3 regions of the Clostridioides sp. ES-S-0108-01 genome follow, and region 2 is predicted to be linked to each of the others. Evidence: riboswitches for the same ligand, from Rfam matches in the RefSeq annotation. Region 2 holds a riboswitch; each other region holds the start of a gene.
The links. Region 2 has a riboswitch for cobalamin ahead of IR152_RS12560 (cobyric acid synthase). Riboswitches for the same ligand answer to the same signal wherever they lie in the genome.
Positions count from the first base shown of each region.

Region 1 (4,297 bases), on a different contig from region 2:
TAGATATATCAGAAAAAGATTATTCTTCAAAAGAAGTAGGTTTATATTTTGCAATAATTGCAGGTGCTAGAAGAAAATATGTAGATTGGGGCATAGTGAAAAAATACCTTACAAATAGAATACGAAAAGGATATGATAAAGATATTATACTGGGTCTGATTCAAGTTATATTAAATACAATAGTTGAAGAAAAGGCTATTAAAGATAGACCAGGGATAGAAGATATAAGAAAAAATGCTTATAAAGATATTGTTTCACGTTTTACCAAAATACACAATGACAATATTATGGATAAAATTAAATATGCCTTTGTACTTTACAATATGGACAAGCATCCAGCATTAGACAGCCTAACTAGAAGAATAGTTAATGACATAAGAAATATAGATACAAATAAAGATATTATGGAGATTTTAAAGTCCTTAGATGTAATATATTTAACTTACTTTGAGTATATATTAAATGGAGAAGAAAGTAGTTCTACATATGATGAAAGTAATGTAAAAGATGTTGACGTAAATTTTGATACATTTGCTGACTTTATGTATGAAGAACTTTATAGTGATGAAGAAGAAAATATTATTGAAAGTGATATAGACTCTATATCTTCATCTATTCTTATAGAAGGAGTAGGAGATTTTGAGGATTCTCAATCTAGTAATTCAGCAGACAGGGTTATATATGTTGATGAAGAGACTGCAAATAAAATATATTCAAAAATAGAACATTATTATGGGAAAACTTATTTGAGTAAAGGTGAAATTAAAAAGATTGAAACACAAAATTGTAGAAATGTTCATGAAGGGTGTAGAATACACTTTACAGATGGAGTTCTTAGAAGTGAGTGTAATAATGTATTCCAGTTAAAATATGTAACAAGGCAAAAAGAAAATAATTTAGGGAAATTTAGAGAACATGCTAGAATGTATAGACAGCAGATAAAGAGATTAAAAGAAAGTTTAGCTAGAATTTTGATAGAAGAAAATGCTAAAACTAGAGTATACTCTGATTGTGGCACTATATTAGCAAATAGAGCCTGGAGAGTTGGTAGAAGTAATAATAATAAAATATTTTATAAAGATATAGAAAATGAAAAAGGAAAATATGTTATTGATATATTATTAGATGCAAGTGGCTCTCAAAGCAGGAATCAAGGAAATGTAGCAATTCAGGCGTATATAATCGCAAATGCCCTAACAGTAGTTGGTATACCAAATAGAGTTATGGGATTTTCTAGTTTTTTGGATTATACAATATTAAAAAGATTTAAAGATTATGATGATAGTTTAAAAAATAGCGAAAATATATTTGAATACTTTTGTGCTGGTAATAATAGAGACGGTTTGGCTATAAAATCTATATGTAGTGGTCTAATAAATAGAGATGAAGAAAATAAAATTTTGATAGTTCTTAGCGATGGAAGGCCAAATGATGTAAAGATAGGAAAAAATAGTGAGAGAACCTTAAGGGGAGAAAAAGCTTATAGAGGTATAGTTGGTTTGAGAGATACAGCCAATGAGGTAAGAAAGGCTAGAAAACAAAATATATTGGTATTAGGAGTATTTACAGGAAAAGAATCAGAACTTGAGGCTGAAAGATTAATATATGGAAATGATTTTATATATTCTAGAGATATAACTAGATTTTCTGATGTGGTTTCAATGTATTTAAAGAAGATAATTAGAAATTAATCAAAATTATAAAAAATAATTTATATGCATAAAAATATAAAAATAAATAAAATTTGTGAAAAACATAGAAATTTTCACAGAAAAGGTATACAATGATTTATATAGAAATGATTTAAGAATAATTTAAAAATTAAATATATAATATTATAGGTTCTTTAAGTAAGATTAATAGGGAAAAAGGTTAAATTCCTTTACAGTCCCCGCTACTGTGATGCAGACGAAACTTTTGTTAGCCACTATGATGATATATTTTTATATTTCATGGGAAGGAAGAGAAGTAGGATGAAGCTAAGTCAGGAGACCTGCCTAAAATATTAAAGTAATTTCTTCGGGGATGGAGAAAGTTTCTTATAATAATTATGCAGATATATTTATTTTATGTGTTTGTATTTGGATTTTCGGAAATTGGAAGCCTAACCATCGAGTTAGGCTTTTTTATTTTATTAGGTAAATCAGACATATATTATTTATGTTTTAATTATTGGAAAAGGAGAGAGGGGATACTAAAATGAAACAGAATATCAAGTTAGGGGTTATCACTGCACTTATGTTAATCATTTTAACTCCAGTTACGTCAAATGCAATGCATATAATGGAAGGTTATTTACCAGTAAAATGGTCTATAGCATGGGGAGTTATATTTATACCATTTTTCTTAGTAGGACTCAAATCAATAGGTAAAATAGTAAAGCAGGACCCTAAAAAGAAAGTATTATTAGCACTATGTGGAGCATTTGTATTTGTATTATCGGCACTAAAAATACCTTCAGTAACAGGAAGTTGCTCACATCCTACTGGAGTAGGTCTTGGAGCAATAATGTTTGGACCAAGTGTAATGTTTGTTCTTGGAACGATAGTTTTAATATTCCAAGCGTTACTATTAGCACATGGAGGAATAACTACCTTAGGAGCGAACGCTTTTTCAATGGCTATTGTAGGGCCAATTATATCATTCTTAATATTTAAAGCATTAAAGAAAAAAGACGGAAATAATGCAATGCCAGTATTTCTTGCAGCAGCAATAGGAGATTTGGCTACATATACAATAACTTCGATACAGTTGGCACTGGCTTTCCCAGATCCATCAGGTGGAGTGATGGCTTCAGCAATTAAATTCTTAGGAATTTTCTTTATGACTCAAATACCAATAGCAATAGCAGAAGGTATTCTTACTGTAATTGTATATAATTTAGTTACAGAAAATGGAGAAAAAAGTATACTAGAAAATAGTGATAAAGGAGTTAAAGCTAATGAGTGCTAAAACAAAGACGAAAACTAATATATTACTACTTTTATTAGTAGTGGCTCTTATCATATTCCCATTGCTTGTTAACTCAGGTGCTGAATATGGAGGGGCAGATGGTCAAGCTGAAAGTGAAATTACTAAGATAAATCCAGATTATGAGCCATGGTTTAGTAGTCCATATGAGCCACCAAGTGGAGAAATAGAAAGTTTATTATTCTCTGCACAGGCAGCTCTAGGAGCAGGTGTAATAGGGTACATACTAGGTCTTCAAAGAGGAAAGAGAAGTTAATTATGCTTATAATTGATAAATATGCATACACAAATAGATTAAGTAAAGTAAATCCAAATAAAAAAGTAGCCATAGGAGTAATCTTTCTGATTGCTTCTATGGTAATAAAAAATATATTTGTTTTAAGTGGAATTATGATTTTAATGAGTATTCTAGTTGTTTGTGTGGCTGGAATAGATTTAAAGAATTATTTAAAATTACTCAGAATACCAATGTACTTTTTATTTCTTAGTGTAGGAATAACCCTTGTAAATATATCTTTTAATAAGGCAGACTTATTATACAGCTTTGAAATTTTTAGTTTCAATGTAGGAATATCAAAGGCATCTATTGACACGTCCATTCACGTGTTATTTAGGGCTATGTCTTGTTTGACTTGTGTGTACTTTTGTATACTTACAACACCTTTTAATCAGTTAATATTCTTCTTTAGAAAACTGCATTTACCTGATACTTTTGTTGAGCTATCAATGTTAATATATAGGTTTATATTTATATTTCTAGAAGAATTTTCAGAAATATATAAGTCACAAGAGCTAAGATTTGGGTACATAAATTTAAAAACTTCATATAAATCCTTAGGAATTCTTGGAAGTATGCTGTACAAAAGACTTATGACAAGGTATGATGATATGTGTATATCATTAGACATAAAATTGTATGATGGTAAATTTCACATAGTAGGGGATAATGATGTTTAAAATAAATAATTTAACTTATCAATATGAAAAGAATGCCAATGCATTATTAAACATTAATATGGATTTCTCAAAAGGAAATGTTATAGGTATAATAGGTTCAAATGGTTCAGGAAAATCAACATTATTTATGAATTTAATGGGTATATTAAAACCTACATCTGGAGAAATTCTTTTTAAAGAAGAAAAATTAAAATATGATAAGAAAAGTTTGTATAATCTTAGAAAAAATGTGGGTATTGTCTTTCAAGACCCAGAAAAACAAATTTTTTATTCAAAAGTATATGATGATATAGCATTTGCAATGAGAAACATTGGTATGGATGAAAAAACAATTAAAGAGAGAATAAACAAAGCTCTAGTAGCTGTTAAT
Region 1 covers NZ_JADGMN010000019.1:57,084-61,380, reverse strand. The annotation lists gene IR152_RS15520 (nitric oxide reductase activation-like protein) at 1-1,691, shown strand, start outside; cobalamin riboswitch at 1,823-2,016, shown strand; gene IR152_RS15515 (energy-coupling factor ABC transporter permease) at 2,200-2,952, shown strand; gene IR152_RS15510 (energy-coupling factor ABC transporter substrate-binding protein) at 2,942-3,226, shown strand; gene cbiQ (cobalt ECF transporter T component CbiQ) at 3,229-3,927, shown strand; gene IR152_RS15500 (energy-coupling factor ABC transporter ATP-binding protein) at 3,920-4,297, shown strand, end outside.
Region 1: another riboswitch for cobalamin. It lies ahead of IR152_RS15515 (energy-coupling factor ABC transporter permease); the one in region 2 lies ahead of IR152_RS12560 (cobyric acid synthase).

Region 2 (4,297 bases):
AAGAGTACATAAAAGAACAAGTTAGCAAACTTATTAAAGAAATAGAAAAAATAAATCTATACTTTGTATTTGTGACGAATGAATTAGGTATGGGAATTGTTCCTGGGAATAAACTTAGTAGGATATATGCTGATGTTGTAGGTCGCATAAATCAATATATAGCATCAAAAAGTAATGAAGTTTATTTTGTAGTTAGTGGCATACCTATGAAAATAAAGGAGTAGTATGTGATTATGAAAAGATTTATTTTAATACTACAGTTTTTGACAAGGATACCTATAAAATTAAATGTAGGATTTGATGATGAATTTTATAAATCAATAGTATATTTTCCACTTGTAGGTTTTGTCATAGGTATATTATCCTATTTAGTAGGATGGATTTCTATGCTTTTATTTGAACCATTTATAGCTTCTATAATAATAACTCTAGCTGTTGTCTTAATTACTGGAGGACTTCATATAGATGGATTAGGAGATACATTTGATGCAATATATAGTTATAGAGACAAAGAAAAAATGCTTGAAATAATGAAAGATTCAAGATTAGGTACAAATTCACTTTTAGCGATTATGTTTGTACTTTTATTAAAGATTGGATTCATCTACAATATAATAAGTAATGATTCATTGTGGGTTATAATTTTTATGCCAATGATTGCAAGGCTAGGAGTAATGTTATTGACATATAAAACTGTGACACCAAGAAAAAAAGGAATGGGAAATTTATTTATAGGAAAATTAACTACAAGTATGTTAATAACTGCTATAATATACACATTATTGATAGTTGCTCTTATTACTAAATTTATATTCTTATTACCTAATATAGTGTTGATTAAAGTACTAAGTTCAGCTATAGTAGTTTTTGTATTTATAATATTATTCAAAAAACATATTTATAAAAAGATTGATGGAGTAACAGGAGATATATTAGGCTGTGGAATAGAACTTTCAGAGCTTGTATATTTGATTTACATATATTTGTTAATTTTTATGTTTTTTTAAACTAAAAAGTGGTGATAATGTGATAAGATTAATATTAATAAGACATGCATTGACAAATGATAATAAAAAGGGAAAATTATCAGGTCATATAAATAGTTGTATTAGTGAAGAGGGTAAGCTCCAAATAAATAAAATTACTAGATATTTGAGTAATGAAGACATAGACAAGATTTATACAACACCATCTACACGTACTAAATATACAATAGAAAAAATATCAAAATTGAAATTATTAGAAATAGAAGAAAAAGAAACTTTAAGAGAAATTAGTTTTGGAGACTTTGAAGGAATAACTTTTGAAGAAATTAAAACCAAATATCCAGATGAGTTTGAAAAAATGATAAAAGAAGGCAACAACTATAGATATCCAAATGGAGAAAGTTTGATAGACTCTTACAAAAGAGTGGCAAAAGAAATTGATAATATAATTTTAGAAAATGATAGTAATTCAGATACAAAAACAATACTTATATGTTCTCATGCAGGAACGATAAGAAATATAATAACACATTTAATTTCTGGTAGTTATAAATATCATTGGAATTTTAAAATTGATAATGCATCTATTACGGTTTTAGAAGTTGATAGTGGATTTGCTGTAATAGATAAAATGAATTTTACAGACTTTATATAATTTAATCAAAACTAAAAATTACAATATGTGTTTGCAATATACCTGTAAAATTAGAAATGAAAATAGAATATTAGATTAAAATTAGGTTCTTAATTAGATGTTAAAAGGGAAAAAGGTTAGATGCCTTTGCAGCCCCCGCTACTGTGAAACCAACGAAACTATAAATACCACTGTCAATTTGATGGGAAGGTTATAGAAGTAGGATGAAGTTAAGCCAGGATACCTGCCTAATTTAATTTAAAACAAGAGGTCTTCGGGGTGAAAGATTTTTAATTAATATATATAAAAGTCCTATCTTTAGAAGTATTAGGGCTTTTTTTAATTTAATTTTTAGTAAATTTTAACAAGGAGGTATGAAGAGTGGGGAAAAAAATAATGCTACAAGGAACAGCGTCAAATGTAGGTAAAAGTATCTTAGTAGCAGGGTTGTGTAGAATATTTAAACAAGATGGTTATACTGTTGCTCCTTTTAAGTCACAAAATATGGCTTTAAATTCTTTTATAACTAAAGAAGGTTTAGAAATGGGAAGAGCACAGGTATTTCAAGCAGAGGCTGCAAAAATAGAGCCAATAGCTGATATGAATCCAGTTTTACTAAAGCCTTCTGGAAATAATAAAAGTCAAGTTATTGTAAGAGGGAGAGTAGTAGGAGAAATGCCTTCTTCTGAATATCATGATTACAAACTAGAGTTAGTAGATGTATTGAAGGAAACCTTTAATAGCTTGAATTCAAGGTATGATATTGTGGTTATGGAAGGTGCAGGAAGTAATGCAGAGATAAATTTAAAAGATAGAGATATCTCTAATATGGGTATGGCAGAAATCGCTGATGCACCTGTAATAATAGTCGGAGATATTGATAGAGGAGGCGTATTTGCATCATTAGCAGGTACAATGCTTTTGTTAAATGAAGATGAGAAAAGAAGAGTAAAAGGTGTAATAATCAATAAATTCAGAGGGAAAAAAGAACTTTTACAAGATGGTGTAAATATGCTAGAAGACATAATAAAAGTACCTGTCATAGGAGTAGTGCCTTATACAGATATAAAAATAGAGGATGAAGACAGTGTAACTACGAGATTTAAGAAGAAAATGAATCAAAGCGATATAAACATAGAAATAATTAGAACTCCACATATGTCAAATTTTACAGACTTTAATATATTTGAGACACAGGAAGATGTAAGTATCAGATATGTAGACTACGGAGAATCTTTGGGAAATCCAGATATGGTAATAATACCTGGAACTAAGAGTACTATAGACGATTTAACATATATAAGAAAAAGTGGTCTTGAATCACAAATCAAAAATTTACATAGTCAAGGTAAATTGATATTTGGTATATGTGGTGGATATCAAATGCTAGGTAAAAAATTAAAAGACCCTTATCATGTTGAAAGTGAAATTGAAGAAGTTGACGGAATAGGTCTTTTAGATACAGAAACAACTTTTGAGAAAGAAAAGACTACAACACAGGTAGAGGCTACTATTGTTGAATGTAGCAGTGAATATATGAATGACCTTAAGGGTAAGAAAGTAAAAGGTTATGAAATTCATATGGGTATTACAAATCGAGGTAATGATGTAAGAAGCTTAGATTTGATAACTAAAAAACTTGATAAAGAAGTGAGTTATACTGAAGGAAGTGTAAATAAAGAAGGGAATGTAATTGGGACTTATCTTCATGGAATATTTGATGAAATAAGTTTTACAAGAGCAATTTTAAACAATATAAGAAAGAAAAAAGGATTAGGAGAATTAGAAAGCAAAGTAAACTCTTTTAATGAATTTAAGGATAAAGAGTATGATAAGTTGGCTGATTTTTTAAGAGAGCATTTAGATATAGACAAAATATATGAGATTATGAAATAAGGATAACTTTTATTTATAATTTAGGTAGGAGGTGTATTATGAAAAAAATTTTAATTGCGGGTACTAGTAGTGGGGTAGGTAAAACAACAATATCATTAGGAATAATGCAAGCTTTAGTTAAGAGAAATATGAAAGTACAGCCATATAAAGTAGGGCCAGACTATATAGACCCTTCATATCACACTTTTATAACTGGGAGACATTCCAGAAATTTAGATTCTTATATGTTAGACGATGAAAAAATAAAGTATATAGTAAATAAGTCCTCAAAAGACGCAGATATTTCAGTAATAGAAGGTGTCATGGGTTTATATGATGGTTTTGGAATAGATTTAGATAATTGTACAAGTTCACATACTTCAAAGGTATTAAAATCGCCTGTTATATTAGTTATAAATGGGAAATCTATGGCAGCATCTAGTGCTGCTATGGTACTTGGATATAAGGAACTAGATAAAGATGTAAATATACAAGGTGTCATAGTAAATAATGTGAAGACTAATAGTCATTATCAAATAATCAAGAGTTCTATAGAAAAATATTGTAATGTTGAAGTATTGGGGTACTTTCCTCCAAATGATAAATTCTCTTTAGAATCTAGACATCTAGGATTAGTTCCTAGTGTGGAAATGAAATCACTAAGGGAAAAATTTTATACTTTAGCAGATGAAATTGAAAACTACATAGATATTGATAGAATAATTGAAATATCGGAAAGTGATGAATTTGAGAGTGATTTTGATTTTCAAACTTTGATAGAAAATAATAAAATAAAAGAGCA
Region 2 covers NZ_JADGMN010000012.1:93,921-98,217, forward strand. The annotation lists gene cobU (bifunctional adenosylcobinamide kinase/adenosylcobinamide-phosphate guanylyltransferase) at 1-224, shown strand, start outside; gene cobS (adenosylcobinamide-GDP ribazoletransferase) at 234-1,007, shown strand; gene IR152_RS12555 (histidine phosphatase family protein) at 1,027-1,641, shown strand; cobalamin riboswitch at 1,708-1,887, shown strand; gene IR152_RS12560 (cobyric acid synthase) at 2,002-3,516, shown strand; gene IR152_RS12565 (cobyrinate a,c-diamide synthase) at 3,555-4,297, shown strand, end outside.

Region 3 (4,297 bases), on a different contig from region 2:
CAAAGGGCTGTAACTATACTTCCTAAAAAGATTACTACTGGTATTAGTACCCTATTATCTGACGTCTTAAATATCAATTTTGAAATTTGAGGCACTGCAAGTCCAATAAATCCTATAGGTCCTGCAAATGCCGATACTATTGCTGCCAATATACTAGATATAAATACTATAAAAACTCTAAAAAATTTTATATTTATACCAATACTTTTTGCATACTCTTCTCCTAATAAAAAAGCATTTAAAGGTTTTATTATGAATATAGTCATCAAAAGACCTAACATACCAACTATTATAAGTATTTCTACCTTTTCCCATGTAAATCCAGAAAAGCTTCCCATAGACCATATAGTAAATTCTTTTAGTTTCTCACTATTTGCAAATGATTGTAATACGTTTGTTATACCACTACACACATATCCAGTCATAATTCCTATTATTAAAAGAGTTGTTATATTCTTTACCTTATTTGCAAATAAAATGACTATAGACATTACAATTAAAGCTCCTACAAATGCTGCTACAAATATACTCATTGAATTTATACTCTCAAATCCCAATGTGTATCCTCCCAAAATCATAAGTGCTACTGACAAAGTAGAACCTGAAGATACACCTAATATATATGGTTCAACTATTGGATTCTTAAAAAATATCTGTAGTAAAATACCAGATACTGCTAAGCATGCTCCACCTACCATAGTTGCAAGTACTCTAGGAATTCTTATATTATATATTATTTTATAATGCTCTGTATTATCCATACCTCTTAATACAACATCTATTATTTCTTTCAGCTCAATTTTTACAGAGCCAAATGCTACACACACTAAAAAAGTAAGTATCATACTTATAATTAGTCCTATAAATACTGTAGTATTCTTTATTCTCATTTTATTGATAAAATCCATTTATATACTCCTCTTAACAACCTATATTAACTAAAATCCATAAAACTCATCTTTTAGTGTCGTCTTCTATATTATTTATCATAATTTATATAATGTTTGATTTTTTCACCTGTAGTACCTGGATGAAACATCTCAATTAAATCTACTATTAATTCATCAGTCTTATCTACTGATTGATAATAATCTGGAGCAAATACCCATAAGTTACCATTTTTTACAACATCTAAATCAGCCAATATAGGTGCGCTAGATTTTATAAAGTCTAAGTTTGGTGTATAATCTGAACTTGATGAGTATACAAATATATCTGCATCTTTTGCAACTTCATGTAATTGTTCAATGCTTACTCGTCCTTCATTTGAATCTATTGAAGCACATGCATTTATTCCACCAGCCATTTTTATCATATTATCTACATATGAATCTTTAGGCGCTATATAAGCATTTCCTTCATATACAGATGCCCATACAACTTTAGGCTTAGCTTTGTTCTTTATTTTTTCACTTACTTCTTCTATCCTTTGTACTGTTTTATCTAGTTCACTAGTAGCTATATCTTCTTTATCATAAAAGGCAGCTATCAAACTTGTCCACTCCATTCTTCCAAATGGATTTTGCTCTTTATATTCATTATCTACAACATAATTAAGCCCTAATTCTTTTAGTTTATCAATAAATTTTGTATCAGCTTCTGATAAACCACTACTCACTATAGTTAAATCAGGATTTAAGTCTACTATTTTTTCATAATCTGGTGCTAAGTTTGAACCAACATAATGTATCTTTCCATCCTTCATTAAATCTTTAATTTCTTTTATAGTCCAATATTGTTCTTCTGTTGTCACTGCTTTTATACTATCTAGTTCTCCTATTGTTCTTAGAGAACAAGCTTGTGTTGTGGATGCTATTAGTACATTATCTACAGGTGTTCTAACTATATTAGAATTTTTATACTTTTTAGGAATTTTAATCTTCTTAGGAATTAAAATTAGTTCTCTATTATCTCCATCAGTCACTTTTTTAATTCCATCTTCTAAATCCTCAACACTAAATCCACTTGCATATTTTAATTCTAACTTTTTACCACTACTAACTTGTGTATTATCTTTATCATTTTTACTGCATCCTATAAGACCTCCAACTAAAAAAACTACCATAACAATTAAAAAAAACTGCTTTAAAACATTTACCTTAAATTTCATCTCTTTCACTCCAATATCTTATTTTTTATGAGTGGCTAAAAAACTTTAATAATATATACTTTTTTAAAATATATCTTATTAAAATTATCTTAAAGTCATCTTTAATAAGTATAACCTTTTAATAAAATAAAAAACTTCTCCTAACTTAGAAAGGAGAAGTCTTATATATCAACTTTACAAAAAATGAATTGATATTTTCATTTTATTATAAATTACAATTTCCACCCTAAATTGAACCTATGTAATACTGGGCAGGTCTCCTGACTCACGGCTTTCCCTCTATCATCCTTCCCAAAATCTCTTACAAATCTCAGTGGATTTTGATTTCGTATCCGTATACAGTAGCGGGGGCTGTAGTGAATTTTCATCACTTTCCCTATTAAACTAATCTAGTACCCTAGTATTATTTAATTTAATTTTTGTTAAGATAATTGTAGTTTATTGTTGGCAACTTTGCAAGGTTGATTTAGCATATATTTAATTCATTCATCAATTTTTTAATCTCACATACTTGATTTTCATTTGGTTTTATAAAAGGAGCAGTCATATAATCACTTACTTTTAATCCTCTAATATTCATAGCTTTTTTCATTGCTGGTATAAATGGGTTTGTTATTGAATAAAAATCCATTGCTTTATTAATATATTTTTGAATTTCTATAACCTTATCCATATCTCTATTATTATAAGCTTCAGCCCATTTAGAACAAACTTCTGGAATTAAATTTGATAGTCCCCCTATACAACCAGCTCCTCCAGACATTAGATTATGTATAAAATTTTCGTCATAACCACTATATATCTTAAACTCTGGGAACTCTGCTTTCATAGTATTTATTAACTCTCTGGTATGTCCCATCAAAGTTACTGTATCCTTATATCCAACTATATTTTTATGCTTTCTCACAAGTCTTAGTGCAAGTTCTGGACTTAAATCATAGCCAGTTCTATCTGGATAATTATATAAATATATTTCTGCTTCTGTATTTTTAGCTATTTCACTATAAAACAATTCAATACTATCATCATCAAGAGAGAAATAATAAGGGCTTATTATCATAACTCCATCTGCTCCACTATTATGTGCATAATTTGAAAGCTCTATAGATTCATCTACACACATACGGCTTGTACCTATAAACACTTTTACTCTCTTATTTACATAACTAGTTACTAAATCTATAAGTTCTTTTTGCATATCCATAGACATATTAAAGAACTCTCCAGTACTTCCCATTATAACTAGTCCATCTACACCTCCATCTATAAGATAGTCGTATACTCTTTTATTTCCTTCTTTATCTAAATTTCCTTCTTCATCAAATATTGTAACAACCGGTGTCAAAAACTCTGCTTTCATAATTTAAACTCCTAAAATTTATTTTAATATGTTCATTAATACATTAGACTCTGTCTTAACATTGATTACATTAAAACATTTACTTAATGTAATTTTTTAAAATTCCAATACTCTCAATCTCACATTCAATTACATCTCCACTACTCATATATCGAGGAGGTGAAAAGCCCATCCCTACTCCAGAAGGTGTTCCAGTAGCTATAATGTCTCCAGCCTCTAAAGTCATACCTTTTGAAAGTTCTGAAACTATGTCTGAAACGTCTGATATGAACAGCTTTGTATTAGAACTTTGTCTTTCTTCACCATTTACTCTACTACATACCTTAAGTTTTATAGGAAAAGGAACTGCACTTTTATGTAAGATACATGGACCTAAAGAAGTAAATGTATCTAATCCCTTTCCTCTAAACCATTGAACGTGCTCTTTTTGCAACTTTCTAGCAGAAATATCATTTATAACAGTGTAACCAAAGATATAATCTTCTACCTCTTCTTTTTTAATATTAACACCTGTTTTACCTATTACTACTCCAAGTTCAACTTCATAGTCTAGTTGTTTATTTATATCAAAATGACCATCTATCTCATCTTCTGGTCCTATTGCTTTCGTTACACGTTTTGTAAAATAAACCGTTTTTTGAGGTTCTTCAAAACTATCATCAAAGTGAGTTTGAGTTTCTTCAAGATGGTCTTTATAGTTCACCCCCACACATAAAATATCATGTATTGGTTTTTCTATAGGAACATGTACAGTACATCTCTCCCTTTTAAAAACATCATAATTGTAAAATGTACCTTCATTTATAATAGTTTTCAACTTAATAACA
Region 3 covers NZ_JADGMN010000009.1:4,491-8,787, reverse strand. The annotation lists gene IR152_RS09955 (FecCD family ABC transporter permease) at 1-908, opposite strand, end outside; gene IR152_RS09950 (ABC transporter substrate-binding protein) at 980-2,110, opposite strand; cobalamin riboswitch at 2,343-2,525, opposite strand; gene IR152_RS09945 (dihydrodipicolinate synthase family protein) at 2,577-3,470, opposite strand; gene IR152_RS09940 (fumarylacetoacetate hydrolase family protein) at 3,550-4,297, opposite strand, start outside.
Region 3: another riboswitch for cobalamin. It lies ahead of IR152_RS09950 (ABC transporter substrate-binding protein); the one in region 2 lies ahead of IR152_RS12560 (cobyric acid synthase).